4 regions of the Paenibacillus sp. EB106-06-01-XG199 genome follow, and region 1 is predicted to be linked to each of the others. Evidence: riboswitches for the same ligand, from Rfam matches in the RefSeq annotation. Region 1 holds a riboswitch; each other region holds the start of a gene.

Region 1 (4,210 bases):
AGCACCTCAACGGCACTAAGCATAATATTAGAGCCAAGCAGAATAAAGTAACCAATATACAGAATAATCAATAGACTGCCAATAATCGGGCCTGCAAGTTTCATGCAAATACCGAATAGGTTAAGTCCGGGGAATTTCTTCAGCAGGACCCACAGAAGAATGATGACAAGTTGGGTAATAACCCCTGCAACTAAAACAGAAAGTCCACCTCCACCTTTGGCAGTTTCGTTAAGTTTGTTAGGAAGAGACAGAATACCAACACCGATTTGGGCTTGAATAATAAAAAGGAAGAGTTGTCCCCTTGTGATCATTTTTTCTTTTTGAGCCACCGTATCAACTCCTGTAAGTACTATGTAGATTAATGATCATTTATCCGTTTTTGGGTTGCTTGAACTCTTTCGGATGGACCAAATTGGAAAGCGTACGAAGGTATCTTTCAGGCCTTGAAATTTCAACGGACTTAATGGTCTCAGGTAGGTTTGCCCAAACGATTCTAGCTTGCACAAATGTATGAAAATGAGTGTTAACCCAAATGATATCCCAATATATCCGAATAATGAGGCAGCAATCATCAATGGAAACCGCATAAACCGGATAGCAGAGCTCATTTCGTTGGAAGGGATAAGAAAAGATGCAATGGCAGTCAACGCTACAACAATAATCATCGAATAAGAAACCAATCCCGCCTTAACAATTGCATCCCCGATAACCAACCCCCCAACAATCCCAATAGTTTGACCTACACGACTGGGCAGACGTAGTCCTGCTTCCCGTAGCAGTTCGAATATAAGTTCAAGCAGCATCGCTTCAATCAGCGGAGGGAAAGGGACCCGGGTCAATAAACCTTGAATCGAAAAGAACAATTGCAAGGGAAGGACATTGGAGTGGAAAGAAACGGTGGCAATGTAGAGCGCTGGCAACTGAAATGCTGTTACAAAGCCGATCAGACGGATAAACCGGACAAAAGAAGCGATCATCCATCGATTGTTATAGTCATCCGGTGTCTGATAAAAGCTGAAAAAGCTCGCCGGCAAAATCAGAGCTGTAGGGTCCCCATCCAGCAGTATAGCCACATATCCATCCAGCAAATAAGCTGAGGTATGGTCCGGACGCTCCGTATTGATTAGTTGTGGAAATATGGAGAAGGAGTTATCCTCCGTTAATTCCTGAATAAAGCCAGTGGAGATTATCCAATCGAGCGAAATTTTCTTTATCCTTGATTCTACAATTTTTATCAATTCTGGGTTGGCCATATTCTCCATATAGACTAAGCCTACCTGCTTGGGGGCGAATTTCCCAAGTGTGAAGTAGCGGACAATAAGGTTTGGGGAGGCAATTTGTTTCCGAATCAGGTATAAGTTAACCTTCATCTGTTCAATAAAACCGTTGTGAGGTCCCCGAATAACCCCTTCATTCTCAGGTTCGCTAATGCTTCGTTCATATTTGGCAGGAGTGAAGAGGACATAAAATTCAGACATTCCTTCTAAAAAATAAAGACAGCTTCCTTCAAGAAGTCCCTGAATGCCTTGGTTTAGTTCTGTTTCCAAACTGAAACTAAGTGTTGTGAAAAGCTCAGAAAGGTCTTTGTCCTGATTACGGCTAAAAGGAACAATCACGTTCCGTTCAATCAATTCCGTGTCAGTGAGGGACTCCAGATAAAAGACCAACCCTTCCCTTCCCTGAAAGGATAAGCTTCTTTTTTTGAGGTCACTTGTATAGAATAGTGCTGCTTCGATATAATCGGAGTTTTGATCTACAGAAGGAGATGAGGTCTGAGTTTGGTTAGTCATTATAAGGCGCTCAACTTTCGATTAGTTTTGCGGTTAACGTTCCCGAATGATTTGCAGAATATTCCTGACGGGAACTTTAATGTGCGATATAGAAGAATATTGGGGATGATGTTGAGCCAGCAGACGTTTCTGTTTTGTTTTCCTAGGGACATGAAGTGGAGCAAAAATGAGCAAATCATCGATCGCTTAAGAGTAATACCATAGAATGCGCATTCATTCGCGAAGTGGTGGCATTTTGGGCTTCTTTTGCCATCCGCAACGTTTTACATTAAATGGTCACAGGCGTAAGATTCAAATCAACAACCGAATGTAATATAACTGTTCTCAAATGGCTGAATTCCGATAATGGGAACGGGGGAACCAATGGTGAATGTGGCTTTTGCTCAGATAGCTGCCGCTCACTTGGGGTGAATCCTTGCTGCGTGCTGAAAAGCCGCTTCTTACAAGGTAGGGCAATCTCGCTGCCCGAATCCGTCAGCTAACCCCGTAAGCCTCGAAGAGAGAGGATGAGCGCCATGATCGATTAACCGACCACGGAGAGCCCTGACGCTTCTGTGGTCTTTTTGCTGCGCATGCAGAAAGGGAAAACGATCTATATGAGAGTTTAGAAATCTTATAACAACGAAATTCAGAGTGATTAGGCACTATCTAAAATCCTTTAAAGGGGGGGATTGGTATCGTTACTGTATTTATCGTGTGCTTCTGGGTTGGATTGCTGCTTCTCCTTAGCGGCGGATTTCATGGGCATGGCCTGGCCGGTCATCTGCATGTGGGAGGTGGCGATGCTGGTGGTCCGGGCTTTGTGCCCATACTCCCTCTAATGGTATTTGTCACGGTCTGGGGCGGCAGTGGTTATGTGCTTACCCGGTTCAGCGGAATGAATATACTTGCAGTGGTGCTGATCTGCACCGGGGTTGCCTTGCTGCTGGGCTGTCTGATATATGCGGTGCTGGCCCGGGTGATGACTCGGTATGACAGTAGCATGAATAAAATGGATTATGAGCAGGCGGGACAACTCGGGTACATCAGCATTTCTGCAGGGGATGGAGCAGTGGGAGAGATGAAATATGTGCTGCATGGAACGATGCGTTCCATTGGAGTACGGGCAGAAACCGGCCAGCAGCTCGCCAAGGGTGACAGGGTGATTATTTTGAAGGTGGATAAAGGATTAGCGGTAGTCACCCTCTTCGAGAGGGAAAACGAACAATTATAACTAACGGGGAGTGTCGAACCAAATGGTTATTCTTTATTTAATCTCGGCAATTGTTGTTGTTATCCTGCTGGCTTTGTTCAGTATCGTGAACGCTTATAAAAAGGTTCCGCCCAATCAGGCGATGATTGTATTCGGCCTCGGCGGAAAAAGAGTGGTTCAGGGCGGCGGGACGTTCGTCATTCCCGGCTTCCAGAACAATAAGACCATCTCTATGATGCTGATGAGCTTCGATGTCATCCCAGCGCAGGCAATGTTCTCCCGGCAGGGCATCAAGCTCAACCTGGAGGCGGTAGCCCAGATTAAGATTAAAAGCGATCCTACCGCTATACTTACTGCCAGTGAGCAGTTTATCGACAGGCCGGAAGAGGACCGTGAGACGATTATCCTGCATTCGGTGGAAGGCCATTTGCGCGGCTTGATCGGACAATTAACGGTAGAATCCATTCTAAAGACACCTGACGAAATCAACAGCAAGATGCGGGAGACCTGCTCGGAAGACCTCGACAAGATGGGGCTTGAGGTAGTCAGCTTCACCATTAAGAAAATTACTGACGACAAAGGGTATATCGACAATATGGGGGTTCCGGAAATTGAGCGCATCCGCCGCGATGCCAGCATCGCCAAGGCGGAAGCAGAACGCGACATTCAGATCAAACAAGCCGAGGCGGAGAAGGAATCCGCCATTGCCAAAGCCAATGCACATCAGGCTACCATTGAAGCTGGAACCGCAGCCCGCGCCAAGGAATCTCTGTTCGAGAAGGATTTGAACATTAAGCAGGCAGACTTTAAACTGGAAACTGAAGTAAAAAAAGCACAGGCGGATCTTGCGTACGAATTGCAGCAGAACAAAATTAAGCAGTCGCTGGTTACCGAACAGGTCAAGATTACGCAGATGGAAGCGGAGGCCAATAGGACCGTCCGGGAAATCGAAGTTGAGCTGAGACAGAAGGAGCTGGAGGCCACGGTGATCAAGCCTGCTGAGGCGGAGAACCAGGCTACGATCATGAGAGCGGAAGCGGCTAAGCAGCGGAAAATTCTTGAGGCTGAAGCAGAGGCGGCCACAATGACCAAACGGGGGCTGGCAACAGCGGAAGCAGAACTGGCGAAGGGAAAAGCCAACGCGGAAATTGTTCAGCTGGCCGGAGCAGCGGAAGCGGGGGCACTGGAGAAGAAAGCTGAAGCGTACAAACAGTTCACGCAAGCCGCC
Region 2 (4,210 bases), on a different contig from region 1:
CCGATATCCAGCGGGATCAGAGTTAATCGGTCCGGGTACTGCTTTTTCAGTGCGTCCAGCGATTCCGACTCCTTCATATACTGACCGGCAAATACGGAATATTTGTTCTCTAGAAGCCAGCTTGCCAGAAAAAAACCTAAACCACGGTCAGCACCGGTAACAAAAGCAACCCTTTTCATGATTATGGACACACCCTTTACGATTCTTCAGGATACACGCGGCATCTCTCTCACATTAGCATGGCAGTCACGTTTTTTCAACGTCCTTCATGGGACTGTAATTCCGCTGAAAGGGGTGCTCTAACTTCCTTTTTGATTTAATTTTGAACTATGTTACAATCGTAGTTACAAGTACTTATAGGAAGGTGAGATACCGATGTCTATCCAACAACTTCATACTCTGGAAGAACTGCAGCAATATGTTGCGCAACCAGGTAAAAAACTGCTTTTCAAGCATAGCACTACCTGCCCGATCAGCGCCAAGGCCAACGAGGAATTCACAGCCTATGCGCAAGGCTCCGAGACTCCAGCTGCCATTGTCCATGTGATTGAAGACCGTCCGTTGTCCAATCAGATTGCCGAAGATTTCGGGATCAAACATGAATCTCCGCAGATCTTCCTCCTGGAAGACGGCGAAGTCCGCTGGAACACCTCCCATTGGAAAATCACCCGGGACGCCATCAAGGCAGCTGTGAGCCAATGAGCCAGCCGGTAATTGTCTATTCCACCACAGGGTGCAGCGACTGCAATCAAGTGAAGCAGTGGCTGACCGAGCAAGACGTTAGCTTCGAGGTGCGTGATGTTATGACAAGTACAGTGTATCAGGAAGAAGTCGAGAAGCTGGGCTTCATGGGTGTGCCTGTTACCGTGTACGAAGGCCGCGCAGTCAAGGGCTTCAATGTTTCCGAGCTTAAGGAGCTTATTGGAGCAACCGCTGAATAATTTATAGCATGAAGCATATGAATACTTATATTTTGAAAAAGGCATCCCCTTGGACCTCTGTCCAGGGGATGCCTTTTATTTGCCCTTTTATTTGGCCTTATCCTGGATTCGTTGAGACATCCGCCAGAAAAGAGACATTTCCGCTGTGGGAATAGATGACGGAATCCGCTCCAAGCCCTTTATAGACCAGTCTGGGATTCATCGAAGTCGTAATTACGTATATTGGCTTTGTCGTCCAGGTCCGGCACATCTGGATATACCGGCAGCATAAGGTCACACTGCTCTCGAACAGAAATACTCTGCCTACCGGAAAAGAGGGGCGGAACCATGTATTCTGATGATGTGTATCCACCACGAGATTGACCTCGATTCCCAGCTCCTCCAGACGCCGCTTCTCCGCCGCATTGTTGGCGATTCCTGCGATCTTATAGCCTCTAAACTTTAAGATTTTGATAAAATGCTCCCCCGCTTTAGTCGGAGCGTTAATGAGTACATATTCTTCCGAATTCGCCATATCTTCCTCTCCTCCGGCTTAGGACTTCCATTCATTTGCCATACGAACACAGCAAAAAACCACAAAGGAATTCCCTCTGTGGTCCAATTAACGGTCACATTGTGCTCATCCTCTCTAATACGCTTACGAGGTTAGCTGTCGGATTCGGGCAGTGAGAGTCGCCCTACCTGTATCCATGCGAGCATTCTCTCGCACTTTCACAGGATTCACCCCATAACCGGCTCCGACTCTCACATCGGCTGCCGATTGTTGGTTCCCCCGCTTTCCATAACGGAAATTAAGCGGACTGCGTATTCGATTGTGTAGTAAACAGAAGTAATCATACTCTGGCGATCACGACCTTGTAAACCGCCAAACCTGCCAAAATAATGCATTTAGTAAACCCAAACCAGATCAGGTAGCGCTTACTTAAGCCTCAATCTCATCATTCCTCTTATTTACTCGGCTTATCAGCGATTTGCGAAAAAGCATTCAGCATTGTGATTATATTCACCCGATGTTGAGCAAATTGCCTTTTATGCTCTGATCACCCTAAATCAAAAGCAGTCGTATGAACGAGATAAAAAGCCGAAAACCGTTGATAAACACCCTTTTAGCACATCCTACCGTTTCCTTTGCCAGAATTCCCTGAAATTCGGCTCAGAAGAATGTTTTTTCCTTTTTACAAAGCTCATGCGAAAAGAGTATGATTCGGTTTGAATCCAATGCACGAAATGCGATATAAACGCTGAATTCCCGCAATGCGGGAAACGGGGGAACCATCAGGCCCGCAGGGGCCTTACCTGGAAGATAAGAATCTTTCTTGGGGTGAATCCGAAGGAGACTGTGGTCTCATTAGGTAGGGCGACTCTCACCGTCCGAATCCGACAGCTAACCCCGTAAGCGACTAGAGAGAACCTTGATCCGCCACGTTTTTGCGCCAGGTGTATTTAAGCCTGTACCAAAACCGCAGCAGAGGTCCTCCTCTGCTGCGGTTTTTTGTGCTGAGGCTGCAGCTTATAAATGGGTAGGAGGGAAAACGAAATGAACCAGCGCAGGCTGTTACGTATAGAAGTGTTTGTATTCGATGCCCCCTGGCCATTCCATCAGGCCACGGAGTCGTCCGGCAAATGCCGGTATGGTGTGCTGAAGCTTACGTGCAAGGCTGGGTGCAGCTGGGGAGCGGGGATACTGTCTGCGGAAGGCGATCATTTTGACGTCATTAAATGGAGCAGCTTCCTGAGAAGTATACGCAATCACAGGCTGGAAGAAGCCATAGAAATTGTACAGCAGCTAGGTGCGCAGTGGGAGCCAGATCAGCAAGAAATCGTGCAAACGGCCCTGCTGGATTTAAAAGCCAAGCTGCAAGGCAAGGTCGTCACGTCACATCTGCAAATGGTCCCCTATTCCCGTACAGCCGGGGCCGGCGGTACGCCCCCCTTCAGACGGATGTACTATAAACCTTCAAGTTCCCTGCTGCATAAATGCAGCTGGCAGGAACCGGACATAGCCGAGCTAATGGACAGATCCATCGCTTATTTCTCCATCTTATAATTTCTTATTCAGGAAGGAACGTGAAGACATGCCAGACCCATTATCCCCGGAATGGACAGCTGCCAGCGAGTTTGCGGAATATGTCCAAAAGAACACCGGAAATATTTATGCACTCACCAGTCTGCTGCTGGGAGAGGGTGCCGTTGCGGAAAAGACTGCGATGAAGACCTTCACTGAGCTTTACACCCGGTACCTTCATGATGATTTCATACCGCAGCCTTTCTCGCTGGTTGCCTACCGGGAGTGCATTCAGCAGTGCTCCCGGGCTGCGGAGGAGTGCAGCCTCTTTGTTTCCAATGGATTAGCCTGGGAGGATCAGATTGTCCAGGTGTTATGGTACGGCATGCTGCTGCCCCTGCCTGCAATCAGCACCATTCTTGAGCAAAGCGTGCCGGTGCTGAAAACCCGGCTGAGACATGTGCGCGAGCAAATGTGCCGGTTAGAAACATTGCGGCCTGAAGCAAATTTATTTGTTGTATAGCTGCTCACATAGATTAAAGAAGCACTGTGGGCCCCTCTCTTATCTCCGCTGATGTAATGGGCAACTTGTCGAAGCGCATGAAAAAGCCGCAGCATAATGCCGCGGCCTTTTCTATTTATACTCAGCTCTTGCCCTTGCCGCCTTTGGCGAATCTCCAGGCCGCTGTACAGCAGCCCAGCAAGCCCACTCCGAGCATTAACGTCTGCAGCACACCCAGCAGGGTAGAGCCCTCCGGCTTAAGCATGCTGCTGAGCAGAATCAGCAGAATTGAAGCTGCGAGTATCGCGGGGATTTGATTGTTTTTTTTCAAGATTACCACTCCTTATTCAATAACATACACCATAAGCCTTCACTGATCCAGTTTGGCTCTGAACTCCCCCGGGAGCCGCAAAAAAGCCGCGGTTTCCGAACCGCGGCTTCCTCAGTAAAACCTATGATCACTTCTTAGTGTGCGCGTTTAGAATGTCTGCCAAAAATGATTAATGACGCAATCATACCGGCAATGCCCATTCCTGTCAAAAGCCCTTGAATGAAATCAAGCAGATTCGATCCATTGGACGGCATTAACCTGGCGACCAGTACGATTAACGAAGAAACTGCAAACAGCAACCCGAATGTTTGTTCATGCTTTTTATTCATCCTTGCCACTCCTCAAAAGGTATATATTGATGATTCCAATTAAATTTTGTAGGCCTTCATTGCTTTTCTGATCTCCTTGATGCTTGGGCGTTTGCCGTACAT
Region 3 (4,210 bases), on a different contig from region 1:
TAGACCAGGTCAGAGGAGTTAAGACACCGGAGATGGATTCGCCCACATTGGTATTGGTCCAGAGAAAATCACCAGCCAGCGAGTCGTTGATCTCGAATGTATTGCGGTTTCCCGGGTTCAAGGTCGTAACCGGTCTCGTCTGCAGGAGGTAGACCCGCCCCTTTGCGACCGCCCACTCGATATCTTGGGGAGCTCCAAGCTCCTTCTCCAGCCGGCATGCATACCGGTATAACTTGGCTGCATACCGCTTGAACTCACCCGGGCCTTCATATCTGCCCCGGTTCCTTGCCAGCGTGAAGGAATATGCGTCGCTCTCGCCTGAAACTAACTGTTCTCCCAGCCCATAGACATAATTCCCCGGCAGAACCGTGCGGCTGCCTGTTATGGGGTCAGCGGTGAACAGGACTCCGGAGATTTCCGAGTGAATCATCAGCTGCACGACAATGGCAACCTTATGGGAGGAGTCCATGTCCTGCATGGAGCTGTAGACTTGAACCCGTTCGCTATCCTTTGAGTGATACACCGTGTACATCGCTTCACGAATCTGTTCATCTGTTTCCACGTTCAACACCGTTTCGAATTCCCCGGCAAAAGATGCCTCCGCCGAATCTTCACTTAAAGCCGAAGATCTGACAGCAAATCGTGCATTCTTATGTATCATGCGGATTTTCTGCAACCTGGCTGCACTTTCAGTCCAAGCCTCTTCCTTTAATTTATCGCTTTCAAAGGCCGAAGGAAAGACAACAAATCCCTCCGGCACAGGATATCCCGCCTGAAGCATTCTGGAGAGCATCGCTCCCTTACCTCCTGCTTCGACATATTGCTCCGGGCTTAGCTCGGCGAATCCTCGGATCATCTGTCCCATATCCAATTGCTCCTTTTGATATATTTGAAACTTTATTTAATTTGATATTTAGTTTCATTTAATACTTTATTCCACTATTGTATTAAACGTCAAGCTTTACTTCATCTATCTAGGGCGTGTCTTCAAACCGCTTCCCCGTCAAAACCTGCTGCTGTATGCCCTAAGGAATCATGGGTACAGTGCCATTTTCTGATCACACGCGGAGAAAGGCGTTTCGCCACCAGGTAGTTTTTTCGGTGGAGGCTTACGTCTCGGTGTTTCAAAGACTTCACTCTTCTTTCGAAGGCTTGTGTGTGCGACTGGAAAGTGTATTCTTGGCTCTGAGTACAAACGGACCGAGTTGCACTTATTTGGGGCTTTTATCCTGTTACAGGAGGAACGGACTCCAGCGCAGTTATTTCTCCCTGATGGACGTTTTTAAAGAGAATGCAGAGCAGTAAGGTCGCCTGGGTCCGCAAAAGAGAATAAACAGGGATTTTACTCTCCAGAGCTCTTCCAATTTGAAGACATGCTCTAGTTGATTAATTCCGTCAACAAAAAGGGTGTTCTCAGCAGTTATGAAATGGCTGCTAAGAACACCCTCGTTTGGTGAACAGGATAAACATGAGCACTTGGTGCGAATACTCCGCGACCGGACCGTTGGTCCAATCACTGTGTTCCACACTTTTTTTGAACTTGTTTTGCAAAATATATCAATGGTTCCGATAGGTAATATCTAGCCCATCGAGATATTAACATTCCAGAAGGAGGTTGTCTTATTTCAAGTCATGAACAAGATCAGCCTTCGGAGCTGCAGGAACAACTCACCCTACTCAATTTTTTGCTGATTTGGCTTGGTCCTGTATCCCTTGCCGCGGGCAAGTTTAGCTTTGACTTTTCAAAACTTCCTGGGTTATACTTTACCTACGCTTAATTTCCAGCCTTTGGCAGGAAAGCGGGGGAACCAGTCTTTTGGGGCGAATCATTCACAGAATGTAGGGTACCATCTTACCCGAGTCCGTCAGCTAACCTCGTCAGTAGTGGATGGGTCTGCTTTTTTAGGTATATTCATAACCAGAGACCCTTGCTAAGGGTCTCTTTTTTGTATTCTCATGACCCTGCTGGCAGCAGTTTGGCTATCGACCTCAAGGCTCCCTTTTTTCTCACACTATGAGACCAAGGAGAGATGCAAGTGCAAAGGGTAAGGTACATAACGGATATCAACAAGGTTGCCATGCTGTCTGAAACGGAGAAAGAAAAGCTGAAGGAGATCACCGGCAAATTTGCCTTTCGGGTCAATGACTATTATCTGTCGCTGATCGACTGGGACGACCCGGGTGATCCGATCCGCAGGCTCGTCATTCCAAGTGAAGGTGAACTTGAGGAGTATGGCTGCTGGGATGCATCCGATGAGGGAATGAATTATGTAGTGCCGGGATGTCAGCACAAATACAGAACAACGGCCCTCCTGATTGTCTCCGAGGTGTGTGGAGCTTACTGCCGCTACTGCTTCCGCAAGCGCCTGTTCCGCAATGATGTGAAGGAAGCACAAACCGATGTGGCTCCTGGGCTGGAATACATCAGGAATCATCCAGAGATCAATAATGTGCTGCTTACCGGCGGAGACAGCCTGATTCTCTCTACCTCTAAGCTGCGCTTCATCATCGAAAGCCTGAGATCTATTGACCATGTGAAGATTATCCGGCTGGGCTCCAAAATTCCCGTATTTAATCCCATGCGCATTTATCAGGACGAAGAACTGCTGGAACTAATCCGTACCTATTCATCGGAGGACAAACGCATTTACGTCATGGCGCATATTAATCATCCCCGGGAAATTACGCCCGAAGCCAAACATGCATTCAGAGCACTCCATAATGCCGGGGCAATCGTGGTTAATCAGACGCCGGTGCTGAAAGGCATCAACGATGATGCGGCGGTACTCGGAGAACTGCTCGACCGGCTGTCCTGGGCCGGAGTCACTCCCTATTATTTCTTCGTGAACCGGCCCATTGCCGGCAACCGCGAGTTCGTTCTGCCGCTGGAGCGTGTCTACAACATTGTTGAGGAAGCCAAGGCCAGAACCTCAGGTCTGGGTAAAAGAGTCCGTCTATCCATGAGCCACTCCTCCGGTAAAATCGAGATACTGGCGATTGAAGACGGCAAGGCCTATCTGAAATACCATCAGTCCAGAGCGCAGGAGTACGGCAAATTCATGATCCTGGAATGTCCACCGGATGCGGAATGGTTCGATGATCTTCCCGGCAGCGAGAAGCACTGGACCCACCCTACTTCCACTTCCCAGATCCCGCAGCTCCTATAAAAGCCAGCACAGTCCCCTTGTATCAGCATCGGGACTGTTTAGCGTGTTTACCGGCTATTCCATCCCCTGTGAGAACAGCTTGCTGATGAGCGCTCTCCGGCTGGAAACGCCGGTCTTAGAGAAGATGGATTTCAGGTGATCCTGTACGGTGTACGCAGAAATATGCAGCGACTCTGCCAGCTCCTTAGTGGATAATCCGCGGGAGAGCATCTCGGCCAGCTGCTTCTCCCTCGCGGTCAGCTGGCAGGCATCGGCCAGCAGCCGGAAGATCTCCGAGGACTTGGCATAGACAAAAGCAACAGCCAGCTCCGTCTTCTTGCCGCTGCCTTCAAGCCTGCTGGCCGTAACTGTCAAGTATGCCCCATCCTCGACGCGCAGGCATAATTTCGCCTTCGAAGGCAACCCTCCTGGTTCCGTATTCTCACCAAGTGCCCGCAGGCATACGGCGTTGACCGGCCGGGGGAGAACACCGTGATCCAGCCGTTCCAGCTGCTGCAGACGGTTCAGCCAATATTGAGCCGCACTGTTCGCGCTGACCGGAAGCAGCTGGTCCGTCAGAATCATGATTCCACTGTCCTCCGGTGCGGTATCCATCCGTCCCAGAGGGGGCTCGGAGGCATAGCTGCGGAGTGCGCCGGCAATCAGCGGAACAACAGATGATATCACTGCACACTCGTGCTCTTGAAATGGAGGTTCGTGCTGCGACCGGAACAAGGTTAAGAACCCCCAGCAGCCACCGCCTTCAACCAGCGCAGCCCGGAGCTCGTCGCCCAGGCCCGCAGGCTGGAGGACGTTGCGGTAACGTTCACTCCGCCCGGGCTGCCCTTCCGTTACACCACTTAAACAGGCGACCGGCACTGCCGCAGCGGCCAACTGCTCATATTTCATATAATCCTCATGCAGATATTCGTATTCAAACAGCTGCGGGTGCAGATCCTCAAGACCCCGCTCTGTGATCGCCCCGGTGGACAGCAGCGTATGCGGGTCCACGGTAGTGCAGCAGGCAGCGGTAAACGGAATGTACTGCCGCAGCTTGGAGATTA
Region 4 (4,210 bases), on a different contig from region 1:
CGGGCAATGTGAACAAGAGCACTACCGCAAAGGCACAGGCTGCGAAAAACAAACCGCCCATGATCCATTTCTGCATCTTCATCCGTCCCCTCCATGTAAGCTGCTTCCTACATTATATAGGATGGTGAAGCGTTATCATAGCATTTGTGTCAAAAAAGTGGACGATTTCAACACTAAAATTTTCAATTTAATGGAACGTTATGTTGTTTATCATAGACCATGCAATAAAATGGCTTATTTCCGGTTGGAGTAAGGCGTTCATAAGTATCCGTGATCGTGAAGCCGCATTTTTGGTATGTTCGGATCGCCCGCTGGTTCCAGGTCAATACTTCCAAATCAATCTCCCGCCCGGGATACCGCTTTAGCGCGGCCTGAACGATGGCTTCCATGAAAATGTGGCCAAGACCGTGTCCGCAAAGCTCGGGGCGCATTCCAATACCCAGCCTGACGACACCCTCCATCGGAAACAACTGCGCAAAGCCGCAAAGGATGCCTTGCTCGTTGACCACGGAAACATACTGGTCCCTGCGGAGCTCTGGATCGCCAAATTCAATGCCAAGCGCCTCCATTTGGGACCAAGGCATCCATTCGTAAATATTATAAGGCGCTTTGTAATTCCATGCGGCGATGTCTTCAGCATGGCTGATCTCCATGGGAACCACATGGAATGTAACGGGGGAGCTAATCATAAGGCCACCGGCCTCCTTTCATAGGGAGCAACAGCACTAGCTATACCTAATTATATCCATAACTGGCCTGATTCGACTCAGAAATTTCCTGAAAGGCGGAAACTTGACAAAGTGGGAAAAATATTTTATGAAATGGAGGAAATTTGGGTAGATTTATGTTTTGCGGATATTGAGAGGGGTAAGTAATTTTATAGACAAAAAAAACAGGCCCCCTCCAGATTTCGGCAAAAATCATGGAAGAGTGCCCGTTTTACGACAACTTATTGCACGTCATCATTGTCTTGGGAATCAGAAGTAACGGATTGGTAAGCATCTGTACTCATGATACGTTTGGCGCCAACGTAACGGTTGACGTAGTAGCTGTCACTCATCGTGCTGATGGTTACACCACGGGAGGATGAAGCATGTGCGAATTTGCCCTCACCGACATAAATGCCGACATGGGATACACCTTTACCGCTGGTATTATAAAATACAAGATCTCCCGCTCTCAGATCGTCCCGGGAAATGGCGGTACCCATTTGGTATTGGGAACCGGATTGGTGTGGCAGATTGATACCGATCTTATCAAAAACGTACATTGTAAATCCGGAGCAATCAAAGCCGTTGGTCGATACACCGCCGGATACGTATTTACTTCCGATGGTCTTGTCGATGACTTTATCCATTTTGGAATCCGCGAAAGCGCTTCCTGCTCCGATGGTAAGCATAATGGAAAAGCTTAGTACTGCTGCTGCTAACTTCTTCTTCAAAAGTGAATACCCCTTCCAAATGCCTACGAGGTTAGCTTAAGGGTTCGGTTGAAGGTCCCCTATGACCCCTCTGTGAATAGGAGGTCAATTCACCCAAAATCGGTTCCCCCGTTTCCCTAATGGTTAGGGAACTCGGCATGACTGTTGATTAGGATTAGCTTGTTAACCAATACATGACAAAACCTTTGTAAAACCCGATTGAATAATTACAAAAATGTTACTAAAAACTCACTGCGATAATTGTAACAAAGACTTCGCCAGTTGGCAATCACTTAAAACATATTAATGCATAATATTTACGCTTTTTAAGAGTTGATTTTGCTAAAAAGGTCTTATATTTACACGCTGAGTAAGCTTTAACTTAGAATTGTTGGGATTTTTAGTAAAAAGGTGTTTCACAGGCCTCAAATACGTGTAAAAGGTAGAATAAGGAAGACAAAAAGGAAAAACCCGGAAATGATTACGGCAATAATCAGTTTCCGGATTTCTATAAGTTACAATTATTTATTGGAGGATGGAATTCCTGAGGGATGTCAATCGTAAGCGATAGCTTTGTAAGCTGTTGTGCTCATTACTCGTTTGGCTCCAACGTAGCGGTTGGCCCAATAGGATTGACTCATTGAACTGATAGTTACACCACGGGATGAAGAGGATTGGGCGAATTTTCCGTTGCCGACATAAATACCGACATGGGAGACTCCATTGCCAAGGGTATTGAAGAATACCAGATCGCCTGAACGGAGGTTACTCCGTGATACGGCGGTTCCAACGCTGAATTGTGCTTTGGAAGTGCGGGGCAAGGTAAGGCCAACGTTCTTAAATACATATTTGGTGAATCCAGAACAATCAAAGCCGGCAGTGCTTGTGCCCCCGGTTTTATATGTCGTTCCGAGTGTTTTTGTAATAACCGTATCCATTCTGGAGTCGGCGAAAGCGCTCCCTGCTCCAAGCGTGAACACCATCACCAGCCCTAATGCTGCTGCGGTGCATTTCTTCTTAAAATTATGACTTTTCAAAAGATGTACTCCTTCCAAGGCCTGCGAGGTTAGCTTAAGGATTCGGTAGAAGGTTCCCCTATGACCCCTCTAAAGCGAGATCAATTCACCCAAAATATGGTTCCCCCACTTCCCGGTGCCGGGAATTTGGCGTTTTATGCACCGAAACAGTGACGTGTCGACAAGGTTAAATGCTTAAAGGCACATTCATTTGCTTCAAATTAGTTTCAAAAGATTACAAAGTTGTTACTACTGGTACAGGCATCATTGTACCAGAGGATTTACAGTTTTGCAAATACCCTAAATCACGTTGTAACCAAAAGAAGAGTCCCGCCCTTTATCTGGGGCAGTGACTCTTCTATTATGCCAAGGGACTGGCGTTATTATTGTGGAAATGTTTTACTGCACCAAAGGTGATACTGCCCCGCTAGGCTCCACATTTTGAACAGCGTTGAGGGAAGCGGTGAAAATTGCCGGAACAGCAGTGCGGGCAGGCCTGGACAGAAAAGTGCGGTCACTCCAGAGAGCAGCAGCAGAAGCAGGCCGCCGGCGCCGAACAGTGCAGATATACAGGTGGAAGGGAGGATTACCCTCAGGCCAACCAGCAAGGAAGAAAACATGCCTGTTCCTCCGGTGAAGCCAAACTGCATGTACAGCAGCAGAATGCGGATCAGGTAGAAGTACAGGAGCCAGGCCAGAACATAAGGAACCAGTCTCAGCAGCAGAGTATAATCGAGAATACCGCTGAGGAGAAGCCCATACATTTTGGGGAGAAGCCAATACAGCGGTGTTGCGGCCAGAAGCCATTCCGCTAGACTGAACAGCAGTACGGGGAGTCCGTAAAGCTTCATTCCGGGAAAAAAGAACATTCCCCGCTCCCCTTTGCGCTCCTGGTGCAGCTCATGCAGCAGCCCTGCGCGGATAAAGGGGGAGCATAGCAGCCGTAGCGCTGAGAGGGCCAGCAGCAGCCAGAGCCAGCGCAGCACCCCGGGGTCTGTGCTAAGTGCAGTCTGTCCTTCGATATAATACAGCAATCTGCCTATTCCGCTGCCGCCGGCGTGTGTATCGGGATAACGGAGCAGCACCGGGATGAGGGCTGACCTGACGAATCTGTACAGGAAATAGCCCCAAAGCAGCCGATAGATAAAAAGCAGAATCAGAATATAAAATTGCTCTTTCATGCTGTACCAGCCGCGAACTATCGATCTTTTCACAATCCTTCACCTCACCAGACAAGAGTTCCGAGCAGGGTTTCAAGCAGCTTCGTTACGCTAAGCGTCCAGCGGGAGAGCGTCTTTCGCTCCAGCTCCGCCAGTCTAAAATTGTTGAGATGCTTACTCTCCAGCAGAATGGAGTGCTCCGGATCAATCTCTGCAGACAAAAGAGGCGCTTTGTAGGCTAGCTGAAAGGTGGTTTCCTTCTCTGTCCCATTCCAAAACTGCTGGACAGTATAGCCATCCAGGAAGGTGAACTTTATGGGGACGTCACCATACTGATTTCCTTTATTGCTGACCGCTACTGAGCTTTCGTAACGGGCATTATCATCGCCGCCCTCTTTTTTGGGGTCAGAGATTTTAATGTGATCAATTGAAAAATCCGGAGAACCGCCGCTGTATACATATTGGTCGAAGTAGGCTTGCCAGGATTTTTTGGTTACCTTCTCCACGATTTTCTGGAAGTCGGCGGTAGAAGGATGCCGGAAGCGGAACTTACGGGTATAGGCCGCCATTATGGCATCCATCGTCTTGGTTCCGACCTGCTGTTCGATATCCTT

The links. Region 1 has a riboswitch for cyclic di-AMP ahead of AC3WT9_RS04210 (NfeD family membrane protein). Riboswitches for the same ligand answer to the same signal wherever they lie in the genome.
Region 2: another riboswitch for cyclic di-AMP. It lies ahead of AC3WT9_RS23795 (hypothetical protein); the one in region 1 lies ahead of AC3WT9_RS04210 (NfeD family membrane protein).
Region 3: another riboswitch for cyclic di-AMP. It lies ahead of AC3WT9_RS09430 (KamA family radical SAM protein); the one in region 1 lies ahead of AC3WT9_RS04210 (NfeD family membrane protein).
Region 4: another riboswitch for cyclic di-AMP. It lies ahead of AC3WT9_RS33735 (C40 family peptidase); the one in region 1 lies ahead of AC3WT9_RS04210 (NfeD family membrane protein).

Annotation. Positions count from the first base shown of each region.
Region 1 covers NZ_JBYTDQ010000001.1:892,785-896,994, reverse strand. Annotated here, with positions in the region: gene AC3WT9_RS04220 (GerAB/ArcD/ProY family transporter) at 1-329, opposite strand, end outside; gene AC3WT9_RS04215 (spore germination protein) at 366-1,790, opposite strand; cyclic di-AMP (ydaO/yuaA leader) riboswitch at 2,111-2,298, shown strand; gene AC3WT9_RS04210 (NfeD family membrane protein) at 2,461-3,003, shown strand; gene AC3WT9_RS04205 (flotillin family protein) at 3,026-4,210, shown strand, end outside.
Region 2 covers NZ_JBYTDQ010000007.1:111,511-115,720, forward strand. Annotated here, with positions in the region: gene AC3WT9_RS23775 (SDR family NAD(P)-dependent oxidoreductase) at 1-179, opposite strand, end outside; gene ytxJ (bacillithiol system redox-active protein YtxJ) at 376-702, shown strand; gene AC3WT9_RS23785 (glutaredoxin family protein) at 699-941, shown strand; gene AC3WT9_RS23790 (hypothetical protein) at 1,039-1,455, opposite strand; cyclic di-AMP (ydaO/yuaA leader) riboswitch at 1,561-1,749, opposite strand; cyclic di-AMP (ydaO/yuaA leader) riboswitch at 2,171-2,354, shown strand; gene AC3WT9_RS23795 (hypothetical protein) at 2,479-2,988, shown strand; gene AC3WT9_RS23800 (hypothetical protein) at 3,017-3,469, shown strand; gene AC3WT9_RS23805 (hypothetical protein) at 3,591-3,779, opposite strand; gene AC3WT9_RS23810 (hypothetical protein) at 3,914-4,108, opposite strand; gene AC3WT9_RS23815 (ABC transporter permease) at 4,148-4,210, opposite strand, start outside.
Region 3 covers NZ_JBYTDQ010000002.1:755,125-759,334, forward strand. Annotated here, with positions in the region: gene AC3WT9_RS09425 (PEP/pyruvate-binding domain-containing protein) at 1-865, opposite strand, end outside; cyclic di-AMP (ydaO/yuaA leader) riboswitch at 1,762-1,899, shown strand; gene AC3WT9_RS09430 (KamA family radical SAM protein) at 2,031-3,167, shown strand; gene AC3WT9_RS09435 (helix-turn-helix transcriptional regulator) at 3,222-4,210, opposite strand, start outside.
Region 4 covers NZ_JBYTDQ010000021.1:27,305-31,514, reverse strand. Annotated here, with positions in the region: gene AC3WT9_RS33750 (c-type cytochrome) at 1-76, opposite strand, end outside; gene AC3WT9_RS33745 (GNAT family N-acetyltransferase) at 183-689, opposite strand; gene AC3WT9_RS33740 (C40 family peptidase) at 950-1,441, opposite strand; cyclic di-AMP (ydaO/yuaA leader) riboswitch at 1,447-1,589, opposite strand; gene AC3WT9_RS33735 (C40 family peptidase) at 1,975-2,403, opposite strand; cyclic di-AMP (ydaO/yuaA leader) riboswitch at 2,461-2,599, opposite strand; gene AC3WT9_RS33730 (hypothetical protein) at 2,820-3,650, opposite strand; gene AC3WT9_RS33725 (M1 family metallopeptidase) at 3,662-4,210, opposite strand, start outside.